Longispora fulva: one gene and its partner. The main gene of each other region encodes a partner of the protein of the gene in region 2 in a complex. Links are inferred from orthologs where the notes say so. Each region holds a gene or a part of one and is shown on either strand. Other genes may lie near its edges. The genes, in order: ctaD and ctaE.

The links.
Region 1: the proteins of ctaE (region 2) and ctaD are in contact, whole or in part, in a solved structure (PDB 7CUB), measured with the Escherichia coli proteins. The link is inferred for Longispora fulva from one-to-one orthologs.

What each region holds. Positions count from the first base shown.
Region 1 is NZ_JADOUF010000001.1:7,195,005-7,210,088, reverse strand. The notes cover bases 3,075-6,010. They hold ctaD (aa3-type cytochrome oxidase subunit I), read right to left. Parts: upstream 5,419-6,010; coding sequence 3,730-5,418; downstream 3,075-3,729. Other genes in these bases: IW245_RS33290 (flavin-containing monooxygenase), read left to right, coding at 5,618-6,010; IW245_RS33300 (MFS transporter), read right to left, coding at 3,075-3,672. Outside these bases: IW245_RS33315 (NUDIX domain-containing protein), read right to left, coding at 1-404; IW245_RS33310 (isochorismatase family protein), read right to left, coding at 505-1,080; IW245_RS33305 (nicotinate phosphoribosyltransferase), read right to left, coding at 1,083-2,363; more of IW245_RS33300, read right to left, coding at 2,374-3,074; more of IW245_RS33290, read left to right, coding at 6,011-7,054; IW245_RS33285 (SDR family NAD(P)-dependent oxidoreductase), read left to right, coding at 7,051-7,836; IW245_RS33280 (hypothetical protein), read left to right, coding at 7,971-8,534; IW245_RS33275 (AAA domain-containing protein), read right to left, coding at 8,581-9,843; IW245_RS33270 (hypothetical protein), read right to left, coding at 9,836-11,158; IW245_RS33265 (hypothetical protein), read right to left, coding at 11,155-12,093; IW245_RS33260 (hypothetical protein), read left to right, coding at 12,171-12,830; IW245_RS33255 (hypothetical protein), read right to left, coding at 12,837-13,289; IW245_RS33250 (winged helix DNA-binding domain-containing protein), read right to left, coding at 13,369-14,451; IW245_RS33245 (peroxidase family protein), read left to right, coding at 14,727-15,084. UniProt on the Escherichia coli protein: Cytochrome bo(3) ubiquinol oxidase is the terminal enzyme in the aerobic respiratory chain of E.coli that predominates when cells are grown at high aeration.
Region 2 is NZ_JADOUF010000001.1:5,293,447-5,308,473, forward strand. Bases 7,848-10,726 are described here. They hold ctaE (aa3-type cytochrome oxidase subunit III), read right to left. Parts: upstream 9,655-10,726; coding sequence 9,040-9,654; downstream 7,848-9,039. Other genes in these bases: qcrA (cytochrome bc1 complex Rieske iron-sulfur subunit), read right to left, coding at 7,848-8,207; qcrC (cytochrome bc1 complex diheme cytochrome c subunit), read right to left, coding at 8,204-9,004; IW245_RS23815 (hypothetical protein), read left to right, coding at 9,771-10,163; trpD (anthranilate phosphoribosyltransferase), read left to right, coding at 10,191-10,726. In the rest of the region: IW245_RS23765 (response regulator), read right to left, coding at 71-703; IW245_RS23770 (GAF domain-containing sensor histidine kinase), read right to left, coding at 693-1,823; IW245_RS23775 (SDR family NAD(P)-dependent oxidoreductase), read left to right, coding at 2,000-2,671; IW245_RS23780 (VOC family protein), read left to right, coding at 2,668-3,078; IW245_RS23785 (S-adenosylmethionine:tRNA ribosyltransferase-isomerase), read left to right, coding at 3,075-4,076; IW245_RS23790 (ATP-grasp domain-containing protein), read left to right, coding at 4,236-5,486; qcrB (cytochrome bc1 complex cytochrome b subunit), read right to left, coding at 5,539-7,104; more of qcrA, read right to left, coding at 7,101-7,847; more of trpD, read left to right, coding at 10,727-11,234; IW245_RS23825 (cytochrome c oxidase subunit 4), read right to left, coding at 11,350-11,835; ctaC (aa3-type cytochrome oxidase subunit II), read right to left, coding at 11,850-12,701; IW245_RS23835 (cysteine desulfurase family protein), read left to right, coding at 12,898-13,992; IW245_RS23840 (sulfurtransferase TusA family protein), read left to right, coding at 13,989-14,213; IW245_RS23845 (carbohydrate kinase family protein), read right to left, coding at 14,277-15,027. UniProt on the Escherichia coli protein: Cytochrome bo(3) ubiquinol terminal oxidase is the component of the aerobic respiratory chain of E.coli that predominates when cells are grown at high aeration.

The DNA of each region.
Region 1 (15,084 bases), 1.9 Mb from region 2 along the record:
GTCAGTCTGGAGTACGCCTCAGCGGGTTCGACGAACTCGAACCCGTCCAGCTCGTCGTTCTGCAACGCGATGTCGTCCGGCGAGACGACTGTGCCGGCGTCGAAGACGAATCCGAACCAGGCCCGGCGGATATCGGTGGGCGCCACCCAGTCCACGACCAGCAACGCACCCAGCACCGGCTCGACACCCAGTTCCTCACGGACCTCCCGGGCACACGCCAGATTCGGCGGCTCATCGCCCTGCAACACTCCGCCCGGCAGATTCCAGTGCTCACGGTAGTTCGGCTTGACCAGCAGCACCCGGCTCTGCGGATCGGTGATCACCGCCGTGGCCGACGCCAGGAAACTCGGCAGGCTCGCGTACCACTCAGCCGGCTCCAGCCAGCCGGCACGCTCTGGATTCACCCCACCACGCTACCCCACCTGTCGTCACCGTCCTGGGGATCGTCCGGGGCGAGCCAAAGAGCGCTGCCAATCCGGGTACCCGATGACAGCGCTCATGCTCTCAGGCGATCGTCACGCCCGCGGCGCGCAGGTCGGCCAGGGCCCGGTCCGTCGACTCCGGGGCCACGCCTGCCGTCAGGGCCGTCAGGACGGTCGTCGCGAAGCCCTCCCTGGCCGCGTCCAGGGCGGTCGCGCGCACGCAGTAGTCGGTGGCGATGCCCACGACGTCGACCTCCGTGACACCGCGTTCACGGAGCCACCGCGTCAGGGTGACGCCCTCGGCGGAGCCCTCGAAGCCGGAGTACGCCGCCGCGTACTCGCCCTTGTGGAACACCGCCTCGATCCGGTCGGTGTCCAGCGCGGGGTGGAACTCCTGGCCCTGGGTACCGACGACGCAGTGCACCGGCCAGGAGTCGACGTAGTCGGGGGTGTCGCTGAAGTGGGACCCCGGGTCGATGTGGTGGTCCTGGGTGGCGACGACGTGGTCCCAGCGCCCGGGCCGCAGCTCGATCGGGTCGGCCCCACCGGACCGCAGAGCGTCGGTGACCCCGGCGGCGACGGCGGCGCCGCCGGCCACGGCCAGGGAACCGCCCTCGCAGAAGTCGTTCTGCACGTCGACGATGATCAGTGCGCGCATCGCTAGTGGCCTCCGGTCACGGTGACGGGGATGGCCGGATCGCCCGGCGACAGCTTGAGCCCCTCCCAGGGGATGGAGATCAGGCAGTCGCGCAGGTGCGCCCGGCTCTCCTGCAGCGTAGGCAGCGCGCCCACGACGACGCCACCCCGGACGTACGGGCGCTGGAGCACCCGGTCGCCCGCCATCGGGTCCGGCGCGCCCTGGGAGACGATGACCTCCTCCGTGGCCGTACCGGTCGGCTTGTGCCGGCGGACCGCCGTCTTGCGGCCCCCGATGCTCGGCTTGTTCTCGCTGCGCTTCACGACCGGGCGGCCGTCCACCTCGACCAGCTTGTAGACCAGGCCGGCCGTGGGCGCGCCGGAGCCGACCACCACGGCGGTGCCCGCGCCGTACGCGTCGACGGGCTCGGCGGCCAGCGCCGCGATCGCGTACTCGTCCAGGTCGCCGGACACGACGATCTTCGTGTCCGGGGCGCCCAGCTCGTCGAGCAGGTCGCGGGACTGCTGGGCCATCACCGACAGGTCGCCCGAGTCGATCCGGATCGCGCCCAGCCGGGGGCCGGCCACCTCGACGGCGTTGCGGATGCCCTGCCGGATGTCGTAGGTGTCCACGAGCAGGGTGGTGCCCTCGCCGAGCGTCGCGACCTGCGAGGTGAAGGCTGCCTTCTCGTCGTCGTGCAGCAGGGTGAAGGCGTGCGCGGCGGTGCCGGCGGTCGGCACGCCGTAGCGCTGGCCGGCCGCGAGGTTGGACGTGGACGCGAACCCGGCGATGTACGCCGCCCGCGCGCAGGCCACCGCCGCCGCCTCGTGGGTGCGCCGCGAGCCCATCTCGATGATCGGCCGGCCCCGCGCGGCGGTGACCATCCGGGCCGCCGCCGCCGCGATCGCGCAGTCGTGGTTGAGGATCGACAGCAGCAGGGTCTCCAGCACGACGCACTCGGCGAACGTGCCCGTGACGGTCAGCAGCGGCGAACCCGGGAACCACAGCTCGCCCTCGACGTAGCCGTCGATGTCGCCCGTGAACCGGTAGTCGGCCAGCCACTCGGCCATCCGGTCGTCGACGATCCGCCGGGCGGCGAGGAACTCCAGCTCCGCGTGGTCGAACCGGAAGTCCCGCAGCTGCTCGACGAACCGGCCGGTGCCGGCCACGACGCCGTACCGCCGGCCGTTGGGCAGCCGCCGACCGAACGCCTCGAACACGCAAGGCCGGTCGGCGGTGCCGTCGCGGAGGGCGGCGGACACCATCGTGAGCTCGTACTGGTCGGTGAAGAAAGAGGCCGTCACGTTGATCAGCTTAGGCGTCGGCCGCCACCGGCTCGGCCGCCGCGGGGTGATCCGCACCACGTAGGGCGAAGAACGCGTACACCGCGCCGGCCAGCACGAACGCCGAAGCCACGGTGAAGACGGCGTCCAGCCGACCGAACGCGACCCCCGCGACCGTCAGGTGGAACCCCGCGCCCAGCCAGCTCGCGACCAGCCCGGCGGCGACCATGGACACGATCGCGACCACCCGGTTCGCCGGGCCCATCACGGCCGACACCCGGCCCATGAACTCCCGCGGCACGATCGCCATCAGCAGCGGGCCGATATTGGAGTTGGTGGAGCCGATCCCGAGCCCGAGGAGCACGTACGCGACGAGGGCGAGCCACAGGCTGGTGGCCTGCGAGTACAGCGCGAACGCCCCGGCGAACACCAGCATCCCGCCGCGGATCATCCGCGCGTGGCCGACCTTGTCGCCCACCATGCCACCGAGGAACGCGCCGACCAGGATGCCGGCCCCGAACGTGCCGCCGAGGAAGCCGTACCACTTCGGATCGGCGTGCAGGTTCTCCGGTACGTAGTAGACGGCCAGGGCACTGAGCGCGCCCGCCCCGAGCTGGAGCAGCAGGATCATGATCAGGAGCGCGCGGAGGAACGTGTTCGTGCCGAAGAGGCGCAGGCCGGCGAACAGCTCACCGCGTACCCCCTGCTTCTCGGTCTTCGCGACGGGCGGGGCCGGCGGGGCCTGGATCGCGCGGATCGCCACGAACGACACGAGGAACGACACGGCGTTGAGGGCCAGCGCCCACTGCGGGCCGAAGCCGATCAGCAGCGGGGCGGCCAGCGGCGGGCCGATGATGGTGGCCAGGGCCTCGGTGGTCTGGCCGTAGCTGGACGCCTTGCCCCGCCGGTCCGCCGGCACCACATCGTTGATCATGACGAACCGGGCCGGGCCGAAGAACATCGACACCGCGGTGGTCAGCGCGACGATCACCCCGGTCAGAACCAGGATGACGGGTACCGGCACCGTGCCCTTCGGCAGGAACGCCACCCCGGCCAGCACCGCCACCAGCCCCGCGCGGGTCAGGTCGGCGGCGAGCATCGTGCGCTTCTTGTCCCACCGGTCGACGAACACCCCGGCGAGCGGGCCGACCATGAACGTGACCGCCGAGGCGACCACCAGCACGGCGGTGGACACGGCCGGGGCGTAGGACTTGCCGGCCAGCAGCACGGTGGCCACCCACAGCAGCAGAGTGGTGTCGAAGACCATGTCCCCGACCAGCGACACGACCTGCCCGATCCATAGGCGGGTGTAGTTCTTGTTGATCAACACTGGAACAGAATGCGGGCCCTCCCCCGACTGGGGAAGGGCCCGCATCACGATCGTTACCTACTCCGTACTGGAACCGGCCACAGCCGGCGGCTTGTAACCGGGCACCAGCTCCGGGAACTTCTCGTCGAACGCGGGGCGCTCGGAGCGGATCCGGGGCATCGAGTCGAAGTTACGCAGCGGCGGCGGGCAGGTCGTCGACCACTCCAGCGAGGCGCCGTAGCCCCACGGGTCGTTCTCGGTGACGGTCCGGCCGGCCTTGTAGGACTTCCACACGTTCCACAGGAACGGCAGGGTCGAGATGCCGGTGATGAACGCGCCGATCGTGGAGATCTGGTTCAGCGTGGTGAAGCCGTCGCGCTCCTGGTAGTCGAAGTACCGACGCGGCATGCCCTCCGTGCCCAGCCAGTGCTGCACGAGGAACGTGGTGTGGAAGCCGATCGTCGTCAGCCAGAAGTGCACCTTGCCGAGGCGCTCGTCGAGCATCCGGCCGAACATCTTCGGGAACCAGAAGTAGATGCCGGCGTACACCGCGTACACGATCGTGCCGAAGAGCACGTAGTGGAAGTGGGCCACCACGAAGTACGTGTCGGACACGTGGAAGTCGATCGGCGGGGCCGCGAGCAGCACGCCGGACAGACCACCGAAGAGGAACGTGACCAGGAAGCCCAGCGAGAACAGCATCGGCGTCTCGAAGGTCAGCTGGCCGCGCCACATGGTGCCGATCCAGTTGAAGAACTTGATACCGGTCGGGACCGCGATCAGGAAGCTCAGCAGGCTGAAGAACGGCAGCAGCACCTGGCCGGTGACGAACATGTGGTGCGCCCACACCGTCATCGACAAGGCCGCGATGCCCAGCGTCGCGCCGACCAGGCCCTTGTAGCCGAAGATCGGCTTGCGGGAGAAGACCGGGAAGATCTCGGAGACGATGCCGAAGAACGGCAGCGCCACGATGTACACCTCGGGGTGCCCGAAGAACCAGAACAGGTGCTGCCAGAGCATGGCCCCACCGGTCTCGGAGTCGAACACGTGCGCGCCGAGGATGCGGTCGGCGGCAAGCCCCGACAGGGCCGCGGCCAGGATCGGGAAGACCATCAGCACGAGGAGGCTGGTGACCAGCAGGTTCCACGTGAAGATCGGCATCCGGAACATCGTCATGCCCGGGGCGCGCAGGGTCAGGATGGTCGTGACCATGTTGACCGCGCCGAGGATCGTGCCCAGACCGGAGATGATCAGGCCGACGATCCACATGTCCGCGCCGGCACCCGGGGAGTGCGCGACGTCGGTCAGCGGGGAGTAGGCGAACCACCCGAAGTCGGCCGCGCCGTTCGGGGTGGCGAAACCCGCGACGACGATCGTGCCGCCGAACAGGTAGAGCCAGTAGGCGAACGCGTTCAGCCGGGGGAACGACACGTCGGGCGCGCCGATCTGCAACGGCACGATGTAGTTGCCGAAGGCGAACACGATCGGCGTCGCGAACAGCAACAGCATGATCGTGCCGTGCATCGTGAACGCCTGGTTGTACTGCTCCGCCGACAGGAACTGGCCACCGGGTTGGGCAAGCTCCGCGCGCATCAACAGGGCCAGGAAGCCGCCGATGATGAAGAACGCGAAGGCCGTGACCATGTACATGATCCCGATCTGCTTCGCGTCCGTGGTCCGGAGCAGCCGGGCGAACGCCGAACCCTTCACGCCCTGGTGCACTGGCCAGGGGCGGGTCACTATCGGCTTCGGCTCGACAGCAGTCACGATCTGTCCTCCATCGCTGCTGATGTACTGGCAGGCCAGAAATAGCCTGGCCGTATCCCGGACGCAGAATAGTCCTTCAGGGCGACTCCCACCCCAACGGGTGGCAAAAACGCGCCGAGAGATCGTGCGGCTACTCCAAGTCACACCCTACCCATGAGTAGGTAAGGAGGGTATGTTACCGACAAGTAGAGGAGGATGGATGTATGACGTGATCATCGTCGGGACCGGCTTCTCCGGGCTCGGCATGGCCATCGCCCTGAAGAAGGCCGGCCGGGACAACTTCGTGATCCTCGAGAAGGCCACCGACCTGGGCGGGACCTGGCGGGACAACACCTACCCCGGCTGCGCCTGCGACGTGCAGTCACACATGTACTCCTTCTCCTTCGAGCAGAACCCCGCCTGGACCAGGGCCTTCCCCCGGCAGGAGGAGATCTGGGACTACCTGCGCGCCACCTCCGACAAGTACGGCGTGACCCGGCACATCCGGTACGGGGCCGAGGTCACCGGGGCGACGTTCGCCGACGACCACTGGACGGTCACCCTCGCCGACGGGAAGACCGTGAAGGCCCGGGCCGTGGTGCTGGGGATCGGGGCGCTGCACCTGCCGTCGTACCCGAAGATCAAGGGTCTGGAGACCTTCGACGGCCGCGCCTTCCACTCGGCCGAGTGGGACCACGGGGTGGACCTGAAGGGCAAACGGGTCGCCGTGATCGGCACCGGGGCCAGCGCCGTCCAGTTCGTGCCCCGGCTCGCGGCCACGGCGGCGAAGGTCGACGTCTACCAGCGCACACCCCCGTGGATCATCCCCAAGGCCGACCGCAGGATCGGCCGCTGGGAACAGGCGCTCTACCGGGCGCTGCCCGCCGTCCAGAAGCTCTACCGCGGCACCATCTTCTGGCGGCTGGAGAGCAGGGCGCTCGGCTTCGTGCACCCCAGACTGATGGGCGTCGCCGCGATGGTCGCACGGGCCCACCTGCGCCGACAGGTGCCGTCCGCCGACCTGCGGGCCCGGTTGACCCCCGACTACACCATCGGCTGCAAGCGGATCCTGATCTCCAACGACTACTACCCGGCCCTCAACCGGCCGCACGTCGACCTGATCACCGACGGCATCTCGCACGTCACCCCGACCGGCATCGTCACCGAGGACGGCGAACACCGCGAGGTCGACGTCATCGTCTACGGCACCGGCTTCCACGTCACCGACGCCCTCAACGGCCAGCGGATCACCGGCAGGGACGGGCTCGACCTGGTCGACGCGTGGCGGGACGGCATCGAGACGTACCTCGGGATCGCCATCCACGGCTTCCCCAACGCGTTCGTGCTCCTCGGGCCGAACACCGGCCTCGGGCACAACTCCGTCGTATTCATGATCGAACAACAGGTCCGGTACGTGATGCAGGCCCTCGCGCTCCTCGACAACGCCGCCACCGTCGAGGTCCGACTGCCGGCCCAGCGCGCCTTCAACGACGAGATCCAGACCAAGCTGCGGTCCGCCGTGTGGAGTTCCGGCGGCTGTCGGAGCTGGTACCTCGACGAACACGGGGTCAACCGCAGCATCTGGCCCGGCTTCGCCTGGAGCTACCGCACCGCCACCCGCCGACTCAACCGCGCCCACTACGAGGTGAAACCATGATCTGCCTGATCACCGGCGGCGCGTCCGGCATCGGCCTGGCCCTCGCGACCGAACTCGTCGCGCGTGGCGCCCGGGTCGTCATCGCCGACATCTCCCCCGCCACCCACGTCGTCGCCTCCGCGTTGGGCTGCGACTCCGTCGAACTCGACGTCACCGACGCCGCAGCCGTCCAGACCGCCTACGCCGACGCCTGGGACCGGCACGGCCGGATCGACGTCGTCTTCAACAACGCCGGCATCGCCACCGGCGGCGTCGCCGAGGAACTCACCCTCGAACACTGGAACCGCACCATCGACGTCAACCTGCGCGGCGTGATCCACGGGGTGCACGCGGCGTACCCGCTGATGCTCGCGCAGGGGCACGGGCACATCGTCAACACCGCCTCCCTGGCCGGGCTCACCCCCGCGCCCCTGATGGCCCCCTACACGACCACCAAACACGCCGTAGTCGGCCTCAGCCTGGCGCTGCGGGCCGAAGCCGCACCCCGGGGGATCAGGGTCAGCGCCGTGTGCCCCAGCTTCGTCGACACCCCGCTGCTCGACAACGTCAACCCCGGCATGCCCGGCACCAGCATCGGCCGCGAGGTCAGAGCCAAGATCCCCGTTCCGTTGTACTCCGCGGAGAAACTCGCCCGCGACATCCTCCGAGGTGTGGCCCGCAACAAGGCGCTGATCGTGGCACCGTGGTCGGGGCGGGTGGCGTGGTGGGGAGCCCGCCTGGCGCCGGGGCTCGCGACGCGGATCTCGGGGCGACAGGTGAGCAGGCACAACGCCGGCCGGTAGCGCGTCCCGGAAGACGCGCACCGTCCCAGGATGCGGGCCTGGTCGGTTGCGGGATGGGCACGGCCGCGTCAACCGGGTGGCCCGAATCGTCCGCGCCTCCTAATGTGGACAGGACTCGATGACCGGGAGGCCTGATGCGGACGGCGGCGCGGACCACCGCGGTGACCGCCTGCCTGCTCGCCTTCGTCACCGTGTTCTACGCGAGCTCCACCGGCGACGACACCCTGCTGTGCCTCCTCGCCCCGCTCGCCGGGATCGGCGTCCTGGCCGTCGCCGCCGCCCGGCAGGCCGCCCAGCCCGGCGACGACATCCGGTTCGCCGTCCGGGAGAACCGGCTGTTCCAGGAGATCGAGGCCACCCGGGGCCGGGGCGAGGACCTGTTCCACCACACCCGGGCGAGCCTGTCGCTGTACCAGTTCGTGGAGTACCCGGACCCGATCCAACGCCGACAGCTCAGCCTCGCCCAGCTGCGCCGGTGCGAACAGCTCTTCGAGCGGCTGATGCGCCGGGCCGAGCTCACCGGCCAGCCGCACACGGCGGCAGGGCTGTTGACCCTGGTCACGGAGGCGGCGCGGACCGGGAGGCTGTGGCTGCTGGCCGACTGGGAGGACCCGCAGCTGGAGCGGGCCCTCGGGGACTATGTGCGGCGCGGGGAGCTGCGGCGGGCGGACGGCACCGAGGTCAGCTTCCGGGCCTGACCGGTCCACGGCCGCGCCGGCCCGGCCGGCCCGGCGAAGGACCAGGTCAGGTCGCCGGGACGCGGTGGGATTCCAGGTGCGCCATCATCGTCTGGTTCGCCGCCCAGCCGTCCGGGAACTTCACCGGCACGTTCAGCGCCACCGGCCCCGCCGCCGGATGCGCGTCGAGCAGCTCCGCGATCCCGGCCCGCGCCACGACCAGGCACGCGTGCCGGTGCCGGGACGTCAGCACGCACAGCCGGCCGGACTCCAGGTGAAACGCCGTCGCGTCCCGCCGCCCCGACAGCGGGTGCAGGACGATCGTCACGTCGTACTCGCGACCCTGGAGCCGGTTGGCCGTGTCCACCGTGACGGCCACTCCCCGGTCGGCGAGGGCCGCGCGGATCGCCGCCACCTGGTCGCGGTGCGCGGCCCCGATCGCGAGCCGCTCCGGTGTGAGGGGATACGCACCCTGCTCGGAGTGCCCGACGGCGCCGCGGGCCAGCAGACGGGCCGCGAGGTCGGCGACGGCGTCCACCGCCTCGGTGTCGGTGCGGACGGTGTGCCGGGCCGGGAGTTCGTACAGCGCCCAGCCGGTGTCGGCGGCCAGGTCGAGCGCGCGGTCGAGGGCGGAGCCTGAGCCGGGGCCGAGGTCCAGGCGCCGGTCGTCGGGGCCGGTGCCGGAGGTGAACCCCGTGAACGGGTAGAACGCCTCCGCGACGACCGGGGCCGCCGAGGTCGGCAGCCGCCAGGATACGGGCAACCGGTGCACCGGCAGCTCGGGGTTGTGCCGCAGCAGCACCGACACCGCGCTCTGCAACGGATCCCACGACAGCCCCGCCCAGCGCTCCGCCTCCACGGTGGAGAACGGGTCGAGCTGCCCCGGGTCGCCCACGAACAGCGCCCGCTCGAACCGGGGCGCGATCCGCAACAGGGCGTCAGACCTCATCTGGTACGCCTCGTCCACGATCGCCCACGGCCACGAACCCTCGGTCAACGTGCCCCACTTCGCGGCCGTCGCGATCGTGATCCGCGAGCCGTCGAGCTGGGCGACCTTCTGGCCGATGGTGACGTTGTCCCTGGTCACCCGGGCCGACGGCCGGTACGCCGACGAGGACAGCCTGCCGATCGACACCAGCGGATCCTTCGTCGCGAGCCGGTCGATCAGGTCGTCGACCTGCTCGTTGGTCTGCGCCACGATCATCAGGTCGCCCCGCAGGTGCAGGGCGGCGCGCACCACGAGGGTGGACTTGCCGGCCCCCGGCGGGGAGTCGACCACGACGCCCCGGTGCGCCGTCGAGTCCAGATCAGCCAGAATCGCCTCAACCACCGTGCGTCCACGGCGTCTCGTCGGGGAACGCCGCTGAACGCTGGAACGCCTCGCTCAGCGACGTGTACACCAGCTCCTCGCCCACCTCCGGCACGCTACCGGCCGCCGGGACCGCCCCGCGCCCCATGCCGCTGGTCAGCGTCAACACCACATTCAGGCCGTCGATCTCCGTGATCTCCGCAGCCTGCGCCCGGCGGGTCGGACTGGTCACGGTCCCGCTCAGGTGGACCGGCCGGTCCGTGGCCACCGTGATCCGGGGCCGCAGCTTCCGGCCCTCCTTGCGCTCCGGCTCCGTGGCCACCACCGTGCCCCGGAACGCCGCGCCGGTCAGCTGGTATCCGGCCATCACGAGCGGGTCGTCGAACGCGCGCTGGGCCTCGACCCGGGCCTGGGTCCGTTCGAGGCGGTCCAGGCGCGCGGCGGCGGCCACCGGGGAGTCCCGGATCGGTTGGGGCGCGTGCTGGGCGAGGAAGCCCGCGTACTCCGACACGTCCCACAGCCAGCGCTCCGGGACACTACGGGCCTCGGGGAGCGCGCGGAGCAGGTCGATCGCGTGCCAGACCTGGGCCCAGACCGGTTCGAGCAGCCCGTGCAGGGCCTTCTCGATCTGCGCCACGGCCCCGGGATCGCCCCCGTCGTACGCGTCGACCAGCGGGGCAAGGGTGTGGTTGTCGAAGTCGGGGTCCGTCGTCGGCCCGGCCGTGAGGTCCTCGTCGCCGGGCCGGCCGTCGATCCAGCCCAGGACGCCGGCCAGGTGGGCGTCCTCGACGGAACTCTGGCCGGTGGCCCAGTGGTCGGTGAGCGCCTCGGTGGCCGCCACGAGCAGGCAGGAGTCCGGGTGTTCGGCCCGGTCGGCGAGGAACGTCAGCCACCGGCCGATCCGGTCGCCGTCCCGGAACCGGGTGGCCCGGCCGAGCAGCCGGAGGAAGTCGACCCCGGCCCGGTTGGGCACGACGACCTGCACGTCGGGCAGGCCACCGGCAAGCTCGGAGACACTCTCCGCACCGTCGGTCGGGGCATCGTCGGCCACGTGGCCGCCCAGATCTCCGACGAAGCCGGTCACCACCTGGGTCAGCCGCTCGAAGAACTCGGCCCGCAGCGCGCGGTCCCTCGGCTGGGGCACGACGAGCAGCACCGGCTCCGCCCGGTCCGTGCCGAGCATCATCGCCAGCGGCGCCGCGGCCTCCCCCGCCAGTGCCACCGGGACGAGCACGAGCGGCCGGTCGTCGAGGTGCACGTGCCGGACGCAGGCGATCGGCTGGGCCCGCCCGGCGGCCAGCGCGTCCACCTTGGCGAGCGCCTGGAACAGGCTCACCGGTCACCCTCCGGCTGACCGACCGGAGCACCCGCGCGAAGCTCCCGGGCCGCCACCAGCAGCTCCGCGATCTCCGGATGCTCGGTCGACGGAGCGCCGCCGGCGATCGCCGTCACCTCGCCCACGGAGGCGATCCCGCCGAGCGCGTCGCGGACCGCCCGGCCCAGGGTGTCGGTCTCCCCCGCGCACCGGGCCTCCTGCCGGCAGTAGAAGGCGAGCTCGCAGGCCGCGAGGCACTCCGGCGCGTACCGCGCGGGGACGGTGGCCACCGCGTCGTCGGCCGTGGCCCCGTCAGGCAGTCCGGCAGCGATGTCCGCGACGCCCACCAGCCGGGCGAGCTGGCGTTCGAGGACGCCCAGCTCGCGCCGCACGTCGACCCGGTGGGCGACGGGGGCGTTGGAGAAGTTCTCCGGGCAGACCAGGGACACCTCGTGGTCGGTGTCGTGGCCGAGGCGGCGCAGGGCCAGGACGTGCACCGCGGCCTGCCGGGCGGCGGCGGCCACCTTGTCGCCGGGCGCCTGCCCGTCGATGACGGCGAACGACTTGATCTGCACGACGTGCAGCCGGCCCCCGGCGCGGAGGATGACCAGGTCGGGTTCGAGGGCCGCGGGCAGGCCGGCGATGTCGAGGGTCAGCTCGACGGTCACGACCTCGGCTCCGGCGAGGCCGACGGCGGCGAGCAGCTCCGCGTACCCGTCTGCTTTCAGTCGGTTTTCGAAGCCGAGCGTGCGGGTGATGGCGAACCGGGACTGGCCGAACCGCGCCGGGTGCCCGAGCCGGGCCGCCAGGGCGGACTTGTCGACCCCGGCGGCGTCGAGCAGACCGCGCCGCGCACAGCCGGGATTGGCGGTCAGCGCCGCGATGGTCCGTGCGGTGTACCGCACCGGCGCGGCCCCGCCCCGCAGCCAGCGCAGCCGTTCGGCGAGCTCCGTCACGTCCGTGTCCCTCCTGATCTGCGGACATTAGCAGCGGGGACCGACACGACCACGGATCCGGGGTGACAATGGAGCCCATGACGACCTGGACCGCCGACCCGCATCCGGGCGAGAACCGGTTGGCGGCGAGCGCGGCGGTCGCCGTGATGATCGCGGCGCAGGTGGCGCTGAGCGAGGAGCTGACGTTCCAGCCGTGGTGGCTGCTGCCTGGGGTGGAGTGCGTGCTGCTCGTCGCGTTGTTCGCGGCGAACCCGACCCGGTTCACCCGCGAGTCGAAGATGATCCGGACGGCGAGCCTGGGGCTGATCGGGGTGGCGAGCCTGATCACGGCGTGGGCGGCGGGCCGGCTGGTCTGGATGATCGCGACCGGGCACGCGCCGGCCGACCCGCCGGTGCTGCTGCTGAACGGCGCCGGCGTGTGGGTGACGAACGTGGTGGTGTTCGCGCTGTGGTTCTGGGAGCTCGACCGGGGCGGGCCGGCCGCGCGGTCGAAGGCGAGGTGCCCGGACCCGGATTTCCTGTTCCCGCAGATGGCCACGCCGAACGTGGCCCGCAAGGGCTGGCACCCGCAGTTCCTCGACTACCTGTACGTGTCGTTCACCAACGCCGCCGCGTTCAGTCCGACGGACACGATGCCCCTGTCCCGGTGGGCCAAGTTCCTGATGATGGGGCAGTCGGCCGTCTCCCTGATCACGGCGGCGCTGGTGGTGGCGCGGGCGGTCAACATCCTGCGCTGAGGGCGGCTACCTCGCGAGCTGGTAGCGGTAGGTGACCGTCCAGACGTGGCTCGCTCCGGCGTCGATCGGCTGGTCCTGGGCGATCGTGGTCTGGGTGGTGCCGTTCCAGCCGCCGGGGCTCTGCACCCGGCCGCCGTCGCCGACCACGCCGGCGAACACCAGGGTCACCGTCGGCGGGATCTGCAGCGTGTCGCCCACGGTGTAGACGCACTCGTCGGGGCTGTTGTTGGTGACGGTGAGCGTGTGCTTGGCCTCCCGCTGGTTCGGGTGGCCGGGGACGGGCGTCGGCTTCTGGGTCTCCTTGCGGACCAGGCTCAGGTCGCAGGGCTCGTCGCGGGCGACGGACGCGGCGCCGACGCGCGCGGCCCCGCCGGGCGACTCGGCCGCGCCCGCCGGGGACCCGGTCAGCAGGACGCCGACCAGGGTGGTGGCGAGCGCGGTGAGCACGACAGGTCTCATGTCTTCCCCCGTGATTCTCATTTCCATCGAGTCATTCGCACCTTATGGTGCGTTGGTCCGATCTTAGAGGAGAACGGGACTACGCACTGTGGGAAAATTCCACCTTGGTGGTACCGGCCTCCGCGAACCCGAGCAGCCCCGCGCCCTCCTCCGCCAGCGCCTCCCTGTCGGCCGGCCGCAGCTCCTCGAAGGTCTCGATCAGCAGCGCGGTGTCCGTGATCTTCCAGGTGCCGGCGACGAACCCGTCGATCAGGACGGTCGCGGGGATCTGACCGTTCACGGAGAAGATCCGCTTGCGGTGGGCGTCGGGCAGGATCCGGGACCGGTCGGCGTGCGACAGGATCAGGTTGTCGAAGGCCGCGACGAGCCGGGGAGGCACCGGCAGGTCCGCGTCCGGCAGCGGCGCGTCGAGCACGTCGAGCAACTCGGCCCCGGACTCCGAACGGAACGTGCGCAGCCGGGGCCGCACCCGGTCCACGATCGCCCTGACGCCGGTCAGCCACGACCAGGTCTGGATGTCCCTGCTGGTCGCGGGGCCGAACGCCGCGAGGTAGCGGAGCACGAACTCGTCCGGGGCCGGGTCGGGGTCGACGGACCGGCCCAGCCAGTCCTCGACCGTGCTGAACCGGGGCTGACCGGACGCGCCCCACAGGCCGCGCGGCGGGACCTGGACCATCGGCACGTACATCCGGGCCGCGGTCGACAGGGCCGGCGCGTCCCCGTCGGGCCACCGGTCGAGGAGCGCCTCGCCGATCTCCGCGGGGGTGGCGGCCCGGCCGGTGACCGCCTCCCGCCCGGCGGCGACGATCTCGTCGCGGGTGCGGCCGACGAGCCGCTTGGCGAAGTTGCCGAGCAGCGCCTTGTCCAGCATGCCCTGCATGGCGGGCCGCAGGGCCAGGTAGTCGCGCGCGGTCGCCAGGTGCAGGGTGCCGCGCATCAGGGTGCCCCGGACCAGGCTGCGGTCGGCGATCCCGTCGGACAGCTCGGCCGGCCGGAAGTCCTGCAGCCGGGACCACAGGCCGAAGTACGGCGGCAGCGGGGCCTGTGCCTGGAGCCCGACGAGGTGCTCGACCATGTCCGCGACCGGCATGGCGACCCGCTCGACGAGGTGCTGGCGGGTGAGGAGTGCCCGGTTGAGGGCGCGCGCGGACAGCGTGTTCACCGGGCCGAGCCTAGTGAACGGGTACGACAAGGCCGAGGCCACGCCGCACAGTCTTTTTTCGCAGAATTCGCATGGATCCGAGCCAAACCCAAACACAGGGGAAAAGCTCTTTCAGCACATGGAGCGCCAGGCCATACCAGTAATTCAGACATTGATGACTTCCTATTGACAGCCATAAATGCCAGTGACAGCATGTGATCACTTATTCACGGTGCGCTATCAAATGGCGGTCCTCTGTGGGGACCCCTTGCGCCCGAATCCAGGGGAGAAAATTGATGAAACCCCGGAAAGCACTATTCGGTACGGCCACAGCCGCCGTTCTCACCATCGTTCTCTGCCTGACGGCGACCCCGGCCGCCGCCTCGCCCCCCACCTTCCTCGGCCTGTTCGAGGTGCAGAGCCTCGACGGCTCGGGCAACAACCCGTTCTTCCCCACCTGGGGCAAGGCCGGCACGAACTACTCCCGGGTCGCCCCGGCCCGGTACGCCGACGGCAAGGGCGTGCCCGTCAGCGGCCCGAACACCCGGTACCTGAGCAACCGGGTCTTCAACGACGTGCACCAGAACGTGTTCTCCGAGCGCGGCGTCAGCCAGTGGGGCTTCGTCTGGGGCCAGTTCATCGACCACACCATCG
Region 2 (15,027 bases):
AAACCCTTTTCTCTGATTACGGCGGGGGCCGACCCGACACGCGTCGGCCCCGCCCAGACCAGGTGCGAAGTTAGTCCAGGAAACCGTGGCGGACCGCGTACAGCGCCGCCTGGGTCCTGTCCTGGACGCCCAGCTTGGTCAGCACCGCGCTGACGTGGGTCTTCACCGTCTTCTCCGCCAGCCCCAGCTCCCGGGCCACCTCACGGTTGGAACGCCCCCTGGCCAGTTCGACGAGGACCTGGCGCTCGCGGGCGGTGAGCCTGGCGTCGGGGGCCGGGCGTTCGCCGGCGGCGAGCAGCTGGGCCACATCGGGGTGCAGGAGCACGTGTCCGGCGTGCACGGCCCGGATCGCCGCGGCCAGGGCCGGCGGGTCGATGTTCTTGTAGACGTAGCCGGCGGCCCCGGCCCGCACGGCCGGCAGGACAGCCGACGGCTCGGTGAAACTCGTGATCACCAGCACCCGGGCCGGGTTGCCGCGGTCCCGGAGTCCGCGCAGCGCGGCGACCCCGTCGGCGCCGGGCATCTTCAGGTCGAGGACGACCACGTCGGGGCGCAACTCCTCGGCGACGGTCACGCACTCGTCGCCGTCGCCAGCCTCGCCCACGACGTCGATGTCGTCCTGGAGTTCGAGGAAGGTGCGCAGGCCCTGCCGGACGACGGGATGGTCGTCGACGATCATGACCCTGATCCGGTCACCGGCCATCGAGGGGCACCTCCATCCGGATCGTCGTCCCGCCGGCCCCGGACGCGACAGTGAGCTTCCCGCCGGCCACCCGGGCCCGGTCCCGCATCGACGCCAGGCCGAGCCGGCGGGTCGCCCGTCCGGCCTCCGTGGGGTCGAAGCCCCGGCCGTTGTCGGAGACCAGCAGGTAGACGACCCGGTCGCGGGCGAACAACGCCACGTCGACCGCGGCGGCCCCGGAGTGCCGCAGCGCGTTGTGCAGGGCCTCCTGGGCGATCCGGAACACGGCCTCCTGCTGCGGCGGGGACAGCTTCGGCAGATCACCGGCCGTGAAGGACACCGAGGCCTCGTGCACCCGGTCGAGGAGTTCGACGTGCTTGCGCAGCGCCAGGGCCATCCCGTCGCCGGCCAGCTCCGCCGGCAGCAGCCCGGTGACCACGGCGTGCAGCTCGTCCACGGCCTCGGCGGCGAGCTGGCGGACCGTCGCGAGCTGCTCGGCGGCCCTGGCCGGGTCCCGTTCCAGGAGGGTGCTGGCCGCCTCCGCCGTAAGCCGGAGACTGAACAGCTTCTGGGTGACGGCGTCGTGCAGTTCGCGGGCGATCCTGGTCCGTTCCTCGAGGATGGACAGCTCGCGGCCCCGCTCGTACAGGCGGGCGTTGACCAGGGCGATCGCGGCGTGCGCCGCCAGCAGGGTCAGCAGCTCGGAGTCGGCTGCCGTGAACCCGCCCGGCTTGTTGGCCAGGTACAGGCCACCGAGGATCTCGTCGCCGTCGGTGATCGGCATGCCGAGGAACGCCCTGAGGTCAGGGTGGGCCGCCGGCCAGTACCCCTCGAAGCCCGGGTGGTCGTGGATGTCGTCGAGCAGGACCGGCTTCGGGTCGTGCAGCATCGCGCCGAGCACCCCGTGCTGGCGGGGCAGGGGGCCGATCGCCGCCCACTCCTCGTCGGTGATCCCGTCGACCACGAACTCGGCGAACGAGCCGGCGGCGTCGGGCACCCCGAGGGCCGCGTACCGGGCGCCCAGCAGCTTGCGGGCCGACGTGACGATCGTCTGCAGCACGTCGCGGGCCGACAGGTGCGAGGTGACGGCGAGGACGGCCGCGCTCACCTCGCGCAGTTCCGCCCGGTCCAGGGAACTCACGCGCCCGCCCCGCCGCGCCCGCTCTCGCTCATGTCCCCACCGTACCGAGCGGGCGGTCCGCCGGGATCGGGCCGGGGACCTAGGTCAGAAGTCGCAGGCCCCGGCCGACCCGGGCCCGATGGCGGGCGCTCCCGGCCGCCATAGCGTCGAGAACACACCCACTCAGGAGGTACGCGATGTCCGTCGCCATCATCACCGGCGCTTCCCGCGGCCTGGGCCTGGCCCTCGCCACCGGCCTCGCCGACGCCGGCTGGAACCTCGTCCTGACCGCCCGGGGCGCGCAGGCCCTCGACGAGGCCGTCCGGCTGCTCCCCGCAGGCTCGGCGGTGGCCGTCCCCGGCGACGTCACCGACGCGTGGCACCGCGAGGCCGTGCTCACCGCCGCCGACGAACTCGGCGGGGTAGACCTGCTGGTCAACAATGCCGGCATCCTCGGCCCGAGCCCGCTGCCGCCGGTCGCCGACCTGCCGATCGACGCCCTGCGCGCGGTGTACGAGGTCAACGTCCTCGCCCCGCTCGCCCTCGCCCAGGCGGCGCTCCCGACCCTGCGGGCTCGGGGCGGGGCCCTGGTCAACATCTCCTCGGACGCGGCCGTGGTCCCGTACGAGGGCTGGGGCGGCTACGGCTCCGGCAAGGCCGCCCTGGACCTGCTCAGCGGCGTCCTGGCCGTCGAGGAGCCCGGGGTGCGGGTCTGGTGGGTCGACCCCGGTGACCTGCGGACCCGGATGCACCAGGAGGCGTACCCGGGGGAGGACATCAGCGACCGACCCGAGCCGGCTTCCGTGGTGCCGGCGTTCCTGAAGCTGCTCGGCGACCGGCCCGCGTCCGGTCGGGTGCGGCTCGCATGAGGGGGCTGTGGCTGCCGTACGAGACGGCGGACCTGGACACGGCGACGCGGTTCTACACCGCGCTCGGCCTGGAGCAGGTCGACGGCTGGGACCGCGACGGGGAGCGGGGGGTGGTGCTGCGGGTCCCGGGGCCGGCGTTCGTCGAGCTGGTCACGTATGACCGCGCCGCCCGGCTCCCCGACGCCGCCGGGCCCCAGCCCGGCACTCAGACCCCGCCCGGGTCGAACGGGCCGGCGCCGGGGCCCGGACCCGCCCCGCTCGCCTTCGAGTTCGCCACCCCCGCCGCCGTGCTCGCCGAACACCGCCGCCTCGGCGGGCGGGCCCCGGCCCGGTACCCCCGGGGGCATTTCGGTTTCGACCTGCGAGGCCCCGACGGCACCCCCCTGATGATCTGGAGTGAGACGTGACGGTCCTGGACTTCGTCCTCCCCGCCGAGCTGGAGGCGCACGACCCGCCGGAGGCCCGGGGCCTGACCCGCGACGGGGTCCGGCTCCTCGTCGGCCGGGCCGGCTCCGGCGCGGTCGCCCACCACCGGTTCGCCGACCTGCCCGACCTGCTCGAACCCGGCGACGTGCTCGTCGTGAACACCTCGGCCACGATGCCCGCCGCCGTGCGGGTCCCCGGCTCGGAGCTGTCGGTGCACTTCTCCACCGAGCTGCCCGACGGCCAGTGGCTGGTGGAGCTGCGCCGGGGGCTCGCGCAGTACTCCGCGGCCCGGTCCGGGGACGTCCTCGCCCTGCCCGGCGGCGCGACCGTCACCCTGACCGCGCCGTACTCCCGGGGCCGGCTCTGGCACGCCCTCATCGACGCAGACGGCCCGGTCCCCGCCTACCTGGGCAGACACGGCCAGCCGATCCGGTACGGCTACGTCCCGCGGCCCTGGCCGCTCAGCTCCTACCAGACGGTGTTCGGCACCGAACCGGGCAGCGCGGAGATGCCCAGCGCCGCCCGGCCGTTCACCCACGAGCTGGTCACCCGGCTGGTGTCGGCGGGCGTGCTCGTGGTGCCCGTGCTCCTGCACACCGGGGTGGCGTCGCCGGAGGCGCACGAGCGGCCGTACCCGGAGCGGTTCGCGGTCTCCGAGCACACCGCGCGGGTCGTCAACCAGGCGACCGGCCGGATCATCGCGGTCGGGACCACGGCCGTCCGGGCGCTGGAGAGCGCGGTCCGGCCCGACGGCACCGTGGCGGCCACGGCCGGCTGGACCGACCTGATCATCACCCCGGAGCGGGGCGTGCGGGTGGTCGACGGCCTCCTCACCGGCCTGCACGAGCCGCGCGCGTCCCATCTGGACATGCTCGCGGCGATCTGCGGCACCGACCTGCTCGACCGGTGCTACACGGCGGCGGTCGGGGCCGGGTACCTGTGGCACGAGTTCGGGGACCTGAACCTTCTCCTCCCCTAAATTGCATCTGTCCATGCAGGACCGCTTTGCAGTGTTAACGCATTGCTATTAGTGGCGAACCCTTGACACTCTTCGACCCGGCGGAGTTCCATTTTGCTATGTCGCGTTTACTTTCCGGGAACCGGGAACGACAGTAGTGAATACATGGAGGTCCCGCCGATGAGTACTGGCCCCGTTGTCGTGGTCGGATTCGTGGTTGCCCTGCTCAGGACCATGGAAACGTTCCAACCGGCCGACTCTGTCATCATTGTCGACGAGCCCGACGTGTTCCGGAAGAAGGATGCCGCACCGAAGGTCGCAGAAGCCCGTTGCGTCGCCGACACGATCGAATTCGAATACTTCAACCTGCCGGCCGCGGCCGATGAGTTCTTTCACCGGTACCGTGATCTGAACCCGTCGGCGATCATTCCGGCCGTCGACTACGCCGTGCCATTCGCGGCCCGCCTCGCCGAACGGTACGGCGTCGCCGGCTCCACCTACGGCGCGGCGACCCTCCTGCGCGACAAGGAACTGCTCCGCCTCGTGGCCCGCGCGGCGGGGATCGCCAACCCGGCGTCCGTCCCCGTCGCCGGCCCCGACGAGGTGCACGCGTTCATGGCCGCGCACCCCGGCCCGGCCATCCTCAAGCCGGCGAACCGGCAGGCCGCGATCGGCACCCGGATCCTCGCCGAGCCGGCCGAGATCGACGCCAGCTGGACCGACTGCCTCGACCAGGACGAGGGCATCGCGACCCCGGACCGGGCGATGCCGCTGCGGATGCTCGTCGAGGAGTACGTCAAGGGTGACGAGTTCAGCGTCGAGATGGTGCTCCGCGGCGGGGCGCCCCTGTTCGGCAACGTCACGGCCAAGGCGCTGATCCCGGGGCCGAAGCCGGTGGAGAACGGGCACATCGTCCCGGCCGACATCCCGGCGGCCCTCACCGACGCCCTGAACGCCGAGACCGTCCGGCTGTTGGACGCCGTCGGCTTCGACACCGGCTTCGTGCACTGCGAATGGATCGTCCGCGACGGCGAGATCTACCTGGTCGAGTGCGCCGGCCGGATGCCCGGCGACATGATCATGGACCTGATCCGCGAGGCCTGGTCCTTCAACATGGTCGAGTACTACTTCGAGGTGATGCGCGGCGGGACCCCGTCGCGGGCCGTCCCCGTCGACGCCCCGGCCGGCGCGGCCATCTGGTTCCTGCACACCGAGCCGGGCGAGGTGCTCAGCGTCGACGGCCTCGACGAGGCCCGCCAGGGGCCGGGCGTGCTCCAGGTGGACATGCTCGTCCAGCCGGGCGGCCGGGTGCACGAGCTGCGCAGCTCCTGGGACCGGGCCGGGCTGGCCGTGGCGCGGGCGGAGTCCCCCGCCGCGGCCCTGGCGGCCGCCCGGGAGGCCATCGACACCCTGACGGTGAAGTTCGCCTGACAACCAGAAAGGGCCCCACGCTGCTCGCGTGGGGCCCTTTCTGTCGTGACTACTACTTCTTGTCGACCAGTTCCTTCTTGCGCGGCGCCGGCACCTCACGCGGCACGAAGAAGCCCTTGACCGCCGGCCCGAGGGCCCCGATCTTGTTCATCTTCTTCGGGATCGCGGCACCCTTGTAGTCCAGCGTGCCGTGGCCGTGGTCGTCGACCGGGCCGAGCGGCTGGTGCACCTCGTAGAAGCGGCCGTCGGGGGCCCGCTTGATGATGCCCGTCTCGATACCGTGCACCAGGACCTCGCGGTCGTGCTGCTGGAGGCCGAGGCAGATCCGGTAGGTGATCCAGTACGCCGCCGGCGGGGCCAGCAGCAGCAGGATCCGACCGGCCCATGTCATCGCGTTCAGGCTGATGTCGAAGTGCTGGGCGATCACGTCGTTGCCGCCCGACAGGAACAACACCATGTAGAACGCCACGGCCATGGCGCCCAGCGCCGTACGCACCGGCACGTCACGCGGCCGCTGCAACAGGTGGTGGTGCGCGTGGTCCTTCATGAACCGGGCCTCGAGGAACGGATACAGCAGGCCCAGGTTCACGATGACGCCCGGCAGGATCACCGCCGCCCAGAAGATCGGCGGGATCGTGTGGTCGAAGACCCTGATCTCCCACGCCGGCCAGAGGCGGGCGATGCCGTCGAGGAACATGACGTACCAGTCGGGCTGGCTGGCAGAGGAGACGACGGAGGCCTGGTACGGACCGAACAGCCAGATCGGGTTGATCTGGAACAGACCGCCCATGAACGCGATCACCGCGAAGGTGATCATGAAGAAGCCGCCGCCCTTCATGGCGAACCCTGGGAACATCCGGACGCCCACGACGTTGTCGTTGGTCCGACCCGGGCCCGGCCACTGGGTGTGCTTCTGCTTGACCAGCAGACCCATGTGCGCGCCGATCAACCCGAGAATGATCGCCGGGAAGATCAACACGTGCAGGATGTAGAACCGCGGAATGATCACGGTGCCGGGGAACTCGCCCCCGAACAGCGCGAACCCTGCCCACGAGCCGATCACCGGGATCGACTGGGTGATCGCGTTGATGACCCGCAGACCGGTGCCGGACAGGCCGTCGTCGGGGATCGAGTACCCGAAGAGGCCCTCCATGAAGCCCAGCCAGAACAGCAGGAAGCCGATCATCCAGTTGGCCTCGCGCGGCTTGCGGAACGCGCCGGTGAAGAACACCCGGAGCATGTGGATCACGATCGCCGCCATGAACAGCAGGGCTGCCCAGTGGTGCATCTGGCGGATGATCAGACCACCGCGGACCTCGAACGAGATCGCCAGCGTCGACTCGTACGCCTTGGACATCTCGATGCCCTTCAGCGGCGTGTAGACACCGTTGTACGCGACCTCCTCCATCGAGGGGTCGAAGAACAGGCTGAGGAACGTACCGGTCAGCAGCAGCACGATGAACGAGTAGAGCGCGATCTCACCGAGCAGGAACGACCAGTGGTCGGGGAAGACCTTGTTGAACAGCTTGCGCATCGGACTCGCGACATGGAACCGCTCGTCGATCTGCAGCGCGCTGCGCTTGGGCAGCGTGGCGAGGTCGATCTTCTTCGTCTTCATGGCCGCTCCCAGAAGGCCGCGCCGACCGGCACCTTGTAGTCGGACTTGGCGACGAAGAAGCCCTCTTCGTCGACCGTGATCGGCAGCATCGGCAGCCGCCGCGTCGCCGGGCCGAAGATCGGCTTGGCGTTGTCCGTGATCTGGAACTGCGACTGGTGGCACGGGCACAGCAGCCGGTTCGTCTGCTGCTCGTACAGGCTCGCGGGGCAGCCCAGGTGCGTGCAGATCTTCGAGTACGCGACGAAGTTCTCCCACATGCCCCCACTGTTGGGGTCATCCGGGTTCGTCAGCGCGTTGACCGGCTTGTTCGCCAGGTTCTTACGGGTCTCCGTCGCGTCACCGTCGCGCAGGTGGATCAGCAGCGTCGGCGAGTCGGCGTGCTTGTTCGTCGTGCCGCCCTCGACGCCCGGGAAGGCCGTGAGCTGGCCGCCGACGCTGACGTCCTCCGGCCGGATCGGCGTGCCGTCCTCGCGGACGAGCCGCACCGCCTTGCCGTCGTTGTACGACTTCGCGTCGAACCCGGTCTTCATCAGGTCCTGGTTCTTGTGCGGGTCCTTGATCATGCCGCCGAGCGGCACGATCGCCGCCGCGCCCAGCGGCAGCATGCCGAAGGCCAGCGCGCCCTTGAGCAGCGGGCGACGCCGGGTCGCGCCGAGCTCGTCGTTCATGTTGAGCAGCGTCGCGCCCGTGAGCTTCTGCTCGGTGGTGTCGACGTCGTTGTGCCGCTCCTGGACCGCGATCTCCGAGGGGAGCAGCCGCTTGGCCCAGATGATCTGCGCGGCGCCGAGGCCGAGCAGGGCGAGCCCGAGGCCGAGGCCGAGGATCGGGGTGTAGAACTTGTCCCGGCCCGAGCCGGCGCTGTACTCCCACGGCCACCAGATGTAGGCCACCACGAAGACGAGCGCGCCGACGCCCGTCGCGAGGAACCAGGCCGCGATGTTGCGCTCGACCCGCTTCTCCGCCTTGGTGCCCGGGACGGGGAACCGCGGCTCGTAGTGGACGATCTCCACCCCGTCGCGCCGCGCCCCCTCACGGACCAGGTCGAACCGCGTCAGCGACGGGTCATCCGGGTCGAAGGTGCTGTTGTTGTCCTGACTGCTCATGACTTCCCTGCGATCCAGAGGCTTGCGAAGATCAAGAAAGTGATGCCGACCACGAAGATCGCCAGGCCCTCGGTGACCGGGCCGAGCCGGCCCAGACCGAAGCCGCCCGGGTCCTGGTCCGACCGCATGTACTCCACGTACGCGATGACGTCCTTCTTCTCCTGCGGAGTGAGCTGGTTGTCACCGAACACCGGCATGTTCTGCGGACCGGTCAGCATCGCGCCGTACAGCTGCGCGGAGGTGGCCTCCGTCAGCGGCGGCGCGAACTTGCCGGAGGACAGGGCCGCCCCGCCACCGGTGAACCCGTGGCACTGGGAGCAGTTGACCCGGAACAACCGGCCGCCGTTGGCGAGGTTGTCGCTCTTGTACTCGCCCGGCAGCTGCGGACCACCGCCCAGCTCCTGGATGTACTGGCCGATCGCCTTGGTCTGCTCGTCGTTGAAGACGGGCGCCTTGCGCTGGGCCTGGGCGCCCTGGGCCGCCATCGGCATCCGACCGGTGCCGACCTGGAACTCGACGGCGGCGGAACCGACGCCGATCAGGCTCGGCCCGCGGTCCTTGACGCCCTCGCCGTTGCGGCCGTGGCAGCTGATGCAGCTGACGTCGTAGAGCCGCTTACCCTCCTCGGCCTTGGCCGACAGGGTCGCCTTGGCGCCGTCGTCCGCCTGAGAGCTGGGGATCAGCGCTGCGTAGACACCGCCGGCCAGGGCCAGCGCGGCCAGCATCCTGGCAGCGGCACCGATCCGCCGCCGCAACTTGCTCGGCACGCGGCGGACAGGTGGCTTCTCTGAGGTCATGTCGTCACCTTGCGGTCGCTCGACGAGGTTCATCGTCACTTCAGGAAGTAGATCATGGCGAACAGGGCGATCCAGACCACGTCGACGAAGTGCCAGTAGTACGACACGACGATCGCGGAGGTCGCCTGCGCTGGCGTGAAGCGCGAGAGCGTGGTGCGGATCATCACGAAGATGAAGGCGATGAGCCCGCCGGTCACGTGCAGACCGTGGAAGCCGGTCGTCAGGTAGAACACCGTGCCGTACCCGTCGCCGGGGAGGCTGATGCCCTCGTTCATGACCAGGTTGCGGTACTCGTTCGCCTGACCCAGCACGAACGCCAACCCCATGAGGAAGCTGATCGTGAACCAGATCCGCAGCTTGTGCGCGTCCCCGCGTTCCGCAGCGAACACGCCGAACTGGCAGGTCACGGAGGACAGGACCAGGATGACGGTGAAGACCAACGCGTAGGACACGTTGAGCTTCTCCGTCTGCTGCTCCCACAGACCCGGGTGGGCGTTCGGCATGGCTGCTCGGATGGAGAAGTACATCGCGAACAGAGCCGCGAAGAACATGAGTTCGCTCGAGAGCCAGACGATCGTCCCCACACTGACCATGTTCGGACGGGTCAGGGAGTGGATCCGGCTCTTCTCGATGGCTGAGGCGGCTGTCACGGGGCCATTATTGCCCCTAGATCGCCCCGGGGTACGCCGGGGTGGGAATAACCGCGTGTCGCGGCGACTAGTACGATCCGATCGTTCCATACCCGCACCCGTGGGAGCCTGGCGAGATGACTGCTCAGAAGTACACCGTCCTGCTGTACAGCGACGACCAGCTCATCCGCGAGCGGATGCGTCTCGCGATCGGCCCGCGGCCCGCCGACGACGTCGAGGTGACGTTCGTCGAGGCGGACACCCACGGCGCCGTGCTGCGCACCCTGGACGGCTCCGAGATCGACCTGCTGGTCCTCGACGGCGAGGCGGCCCCCGCCGGTGGCCTGGGCATCGCCCGCCAGGTGAAGGACGACTACACCGACTCTCCCCCCGTGCTCCTCGTGATCGCGCGGGCGGCCGACCGGTGGCTGGCCTCCTACGCCAACGTCGAGGCGACGATCCTGCACCCGATCGACCCGATGGAGACGGCCGGCATCGTGGCCGACCTGCTCCGCAAGCGAAAGATCTAGCCAGCCCCCCTCATCCCGGAGGCCGTCATGGGCACCCGCACCTGGCCGCACCTGCTCACGACGCTGCTGTCCGGCGACGAGCTGTCCAGCGCGGACACCGCCTGGGCCATGGGCGAGATCATGTCCGGGGAGGCCACGCCAGCGCAGATCGCCGGATTCGCGGTCGCGCTCCGGGCGAAGGGCCCCACCGCGACCGAGATGACCGGTCTCGTCGGGTCGATGCTCGAACACGCCCCGAACGTCGACGTCGACCGCGACGCGGTGGACATCGTCGGCACCGGTGGTGACCGTGCCCACACCGTGAACATCTCGACGATGGCCGCGCTGGTCATCGCCGGTACCGGTACCCGGGTCGTCAAGCACGGCAGCAGGTCGGCCTCCTCGCTGTGCGGGGCCGCCGACCTGCTCGAACACCTGGGCATCCCCCTCGACCTCGGGCCGGCGGGCGTCGCGACCTGTGTCCGCGAGGTCGGCATCGGGTTCTGCTTCGCCGCCCGGTTCCACCCGGGGATGAGGCACGCCGCCGTCCCCCGCCGCGAGCTGGGCGTGCCCACGGCGTTCAACTTCCTCGGCCCACTGGCCAACCCGGCCCGGCCCCGCGCGGCGGCCGTCGGCTGCTTCGACGAGTCCATGGCCCCGGTGATGGCCGAGGTGTACGCCCGCAGGGGCGACTCCGTCCTCGTCATGCGCGGCGAGGACGGCCTGGACGAGTTCACCACCTCCGCGCCGACCCGGATCTGGGCCGTCAGCGGCGGCCGGGTGACCGAGACGGTCCTCGACGCGCTGGACTTCGGCATCCCCCGCTCCGACACCGACGCGCTGCGCGGGGGCGACGCGGACTTCAACGCCGCCGTGACCCACCGGCTGCTGGCCGGTGAGACGGGCCCGGTGCGCGACGCCGTCGTCCTGAACGCCGCAGCCGGCCTGGCGGCCCACGAGGGCCTCAGCGACCTCCACGGGGCGCTGCGTCGGGGTCTGGAGCGCGCGGCCGAGGCCATCGACTCCGGGGCGGCCAAGCTGCTGCTGGAGCGCTGGGTGGCCGCGGCGAACACGGCCCGCGCCGCCGAGTAGTTCCGGGCCCCCGGCAGGACAGACGTCAGCGCCCCGGCACCGCCGAACGGGCTCCGCCCGCGCCGCCCAACAGAAAAGGCCCCCGCCGAAGCGGGGGCCTTTCTCGTGTCTGCTGCTAGATGTGCTCGGGGTGCTCGCCCGGGTGCCCGGCCTCGAAGGCCTTCTGCGCGCCCGTGTAGTACTCGAACAGCAGGCCGGCCGTCGCCGTGAGGATCATGACGAACCCGAGGCCGATCAGCCACGGCTTCCAGAACACGATGCCCATGCCCGTCAGCGCCGCGCACAGCGCCAGGCCGAACGGCCAGTAGCTGCCCGGGGAGAAGAAGCCGATCTCGCCGGCGCCCTCGTGGATCTCCGCTTCCTCGCGGTCCTCGGGACGCAGGTCGATCCGGCGCGCCACGAACCAGAAGTACAGCGCGCACATCATGCACAGCGTGCCGGACAGGATCAGGGCGACGACGCCGATCCAGTCCATGTGCTTCTGCGGGCCGTCGATGCTGGCCTCGGTGACCATGTAGTGGTCGGAGTACCACGCGTAGAACCCGGCCGACGCGTAGATGAACACGGCGACCATGCCGAAGATCTTGTATTCGGTCCTCATCGGTTACGCCCCGCTCAGCTCGTCGTACGCGCGTCGCGCTTGGTCTTGAACGGGTCCGTCGTCACGGCGATCGGCGCCTCGCCCGCGGCCTCGAGGGCCTCGGGGGTGCTCTTGCCGGCCTTCTTCGCCGCGAGGAACTTCTCGTAGTTCTCCGGCGTGACGGCCCGAAGTTCGAAGTTCATCATCGAGTGGTACGTGCCGCACAGCTCGGCGCACCGGCCGACGAACGCGCCGGTCTTCTCGACCTTCACCTGGAACTTGTTGGTGACGCCCGGGATCTGGTCCCGCTTGAACAGCAGCTCCGGCACCCAGAAGGAGTGGATGACGTCCTTGCTGACCTGCTTGAACTCGATCGTCTTGCCGACCGGCACCACGAGGACCGGCACGTAGTCGGTCGAGCCGATCGTGTCGACGGGCTGGCCGTCGGGGCCGTTCTGGCCCAGGTAGCGGAACTGCCAGTTCCACTTGAACGCCACGACCTCGACCGTGACGGCCGGGTTCGGGTCGATCTTGTTGACGTAGGTCTGCGCGATCGCGGTGTAGTAGAAGAGCACGGCGACGATGAGGAAGGGCAGTACCGAGTACAGCACCTCCATCGGCGCGTTGTACCGCGTCTGCGGCGGCAACGCGTCGCCCTTCTTCCGGTAGCGCACGATGCACCAGAAGATCAGGCCCCACACCAGGATGCCCACGACGAACGCGGCGACCACGGAACCGATCCACAGGTCGTACATGCGCTGGGACTGCGGGGTGATGCCACCCTTGGGCCAACCGAAGTGGAACGCGTCGTCGACCGTGCAGCCGCCGAGCAGCATCACGAGGGCGATGCCACCACCGGCCAGTCCGGCGATACGCCGCAGGCCCATCCCATGACCGGGAGAGTTGTCGACCACCGGCTCCTGCCTCCTTGGAACGCCGCGAACACCGAATACGGCAAGGTCGTCTTGACGGTCGCAGAGTACTTGACTACGGACACCCGACCTGGCTGGGGGTCGGCGTGTCCGACCCCGCGCAACGGTCGGGCACCGCCCCGCACGACTTCGCACAGGCTACGTTCAGGGTATGCGCAGCGGCTATCTCGACGCGGCCTCATCGGCTCCTTTGCACCCCGTGGCGCGGGAGGCCTGGGCCGCGGCCCTCACCGACGGCTGGGCCGACCCGGCCCGGCTCTACACCCAGGCGCGCCGCGCCCGCCAGCTCCTCGACGCCGCCCGCGCGACCACGGCCGACTGCCTCGGCGTGCGGCCCGACGAGCTGACGTTCTGCGCGAGCGGCACCCAGGCGGCGCACCTGGCCATCGAGGGCGCCCGCAGGGGCCGCAAACGCGAGTCGGTCACGCATTCGGCGGTCGAGCACTCCGCCGTCCTGCACGCCGCCGCCCTCGGCCCGGCCGTCGAGGTGCCGGTGGACCGACTGGGCCGGGTGGACCTCGCCGCCTGGACCGCCGCGATCACCCCTGAGACGGCCGTGGCGGCCCTGATGAGCGCCAACCACGAGGTCGGGACCGTCCAGCCCGTCGCGGAGGCTGCCGAGGCCTGCGCGGCACACGGCGTCCCGCTGTACGTGGACGCCGCCCAGTCCCTCGGCCGGCTCCCCGTCCCGCCCGGCTGGTCCCTGCTCACCGGCAGCGCGCACAAGTGGGGCGGCCCGCCCGGCGTGGGCCTGCTCGTGGTGCGCAAGGGCACCCGGTGGCGCCGCCCCGGCCCCGCCGACGAACGCGAGCCGGGCCGTGACCTGCCCTCCATCGTGGCCGCGGCGGCCTCGCTGCGCGCCGTGCTCGCCGACGCCGACGCCGAGGACACCCGGCTGCGGGCCCTCGTCACCCGGATCCGCGCCAGTGTGGCGAAGATCCCCGACGTCGAGGTGATCGGCGACCCCGACGGCCGGCTGCCGCACCTGGTGACCTTCTCCTGCCTCTACATCGACGGCGAGGCCCTGCTGCACGCCCTCGACCGGCGCGGCTACGCGGTGTCCTCCGGCTCCAGCTGCACGTCGTCGACCCTGCACCCCAGCCACGTACTCGTCGCGATGGGCGCGCTCAGCCACGGCAACGTCCGGGTGTCCCTGCACCGGGAGACGACGACCGACGACGTCGACGGTTTCCTCGCGGCCCTGCCGGAGGTCGTCGCCGGACTGCGGAAGGAGGCGGGAGTGTGACGATCACCATCGACTGTCTCGGTCAGCGCTGCCCGCTGCCGGTGATCGCGCTCGCCAAACGGCTGCCGGACGCGGCCGTGGGCGACGTGATCCGGGTGCTCGCCGACGACCCGGCCGCCGCCAACGACATTCCCGCGTGGTGCCGGATGCGGGGCCAGGAATACGTCGGCGGGCACACCGTGAACGGTGCGCCCGCCTTCGACGTGCGTCGCCTGAGCTGACGACCCAGGCCGGCACCGCAGGCCCGACCGGGCGCGCGGCGCGGTGTCAGCCGCGGATCCGACCTACTTGACCAGGAAGGGCCGGACCTCGGCCGCGGCGGCGTCGCCGTAGGAGTCCGCCAGCCGCTCCAGGAACCCGGCAGGCTTCACCTGGTACTCCTGCGTGCCCACCGTCTCCAGCACCAGCGTCGCCAGCAACGAACCGATCTGCGCCGACCGCTCCAGCGACAGGCCCCACGACTGCCCGGCCAGGAACCCGGCCCGGAACGCGTCGCCGACGCCGGTCGGGTCGTACGCGGCGATCTCCTTCGCCACCGGCACATGGATGCGCTCCATGCCCCGGCCGGTGATCTCCGCCCCGTCCTTGCCCAGCGTGGTGACCCGGATCTCGACCTTTTCCAGCACCTCGGCGTCGGACAGACCGGTCTTGCTCTCCAGCAGGCTCTTCTCGTACTCGTTCGTGAAGAGGATCTTCGCGCCGTCGATCAGCCGCAGCGCGTCGTCGCCGCTCATCCGGGCCAGCTGCTGCGACGGGTCCGCCGCGAACGCGATCCCCCGCTGCCGGCACTCGTCGGAGTGCCGCAGCATGCCCTCGGGGTCGTTCGCCCCGACGAGGACCAGGTCCAGCCCGCCGACCCGCTCGACGATCGGGCCGAGCTCGATGTCACGGGCCTCGGACATCGCGCCGGCGTAGAACGAGGCGATCTGGTTCATGTCGTTGTCCGTGGTGCACACGAACCGCGCCGTGTGTGCGATCTCGCTCACGTGCACGGAGTCGCAGTCGACGCCGTGCCGGCTCAGCCAGGACCGGTAG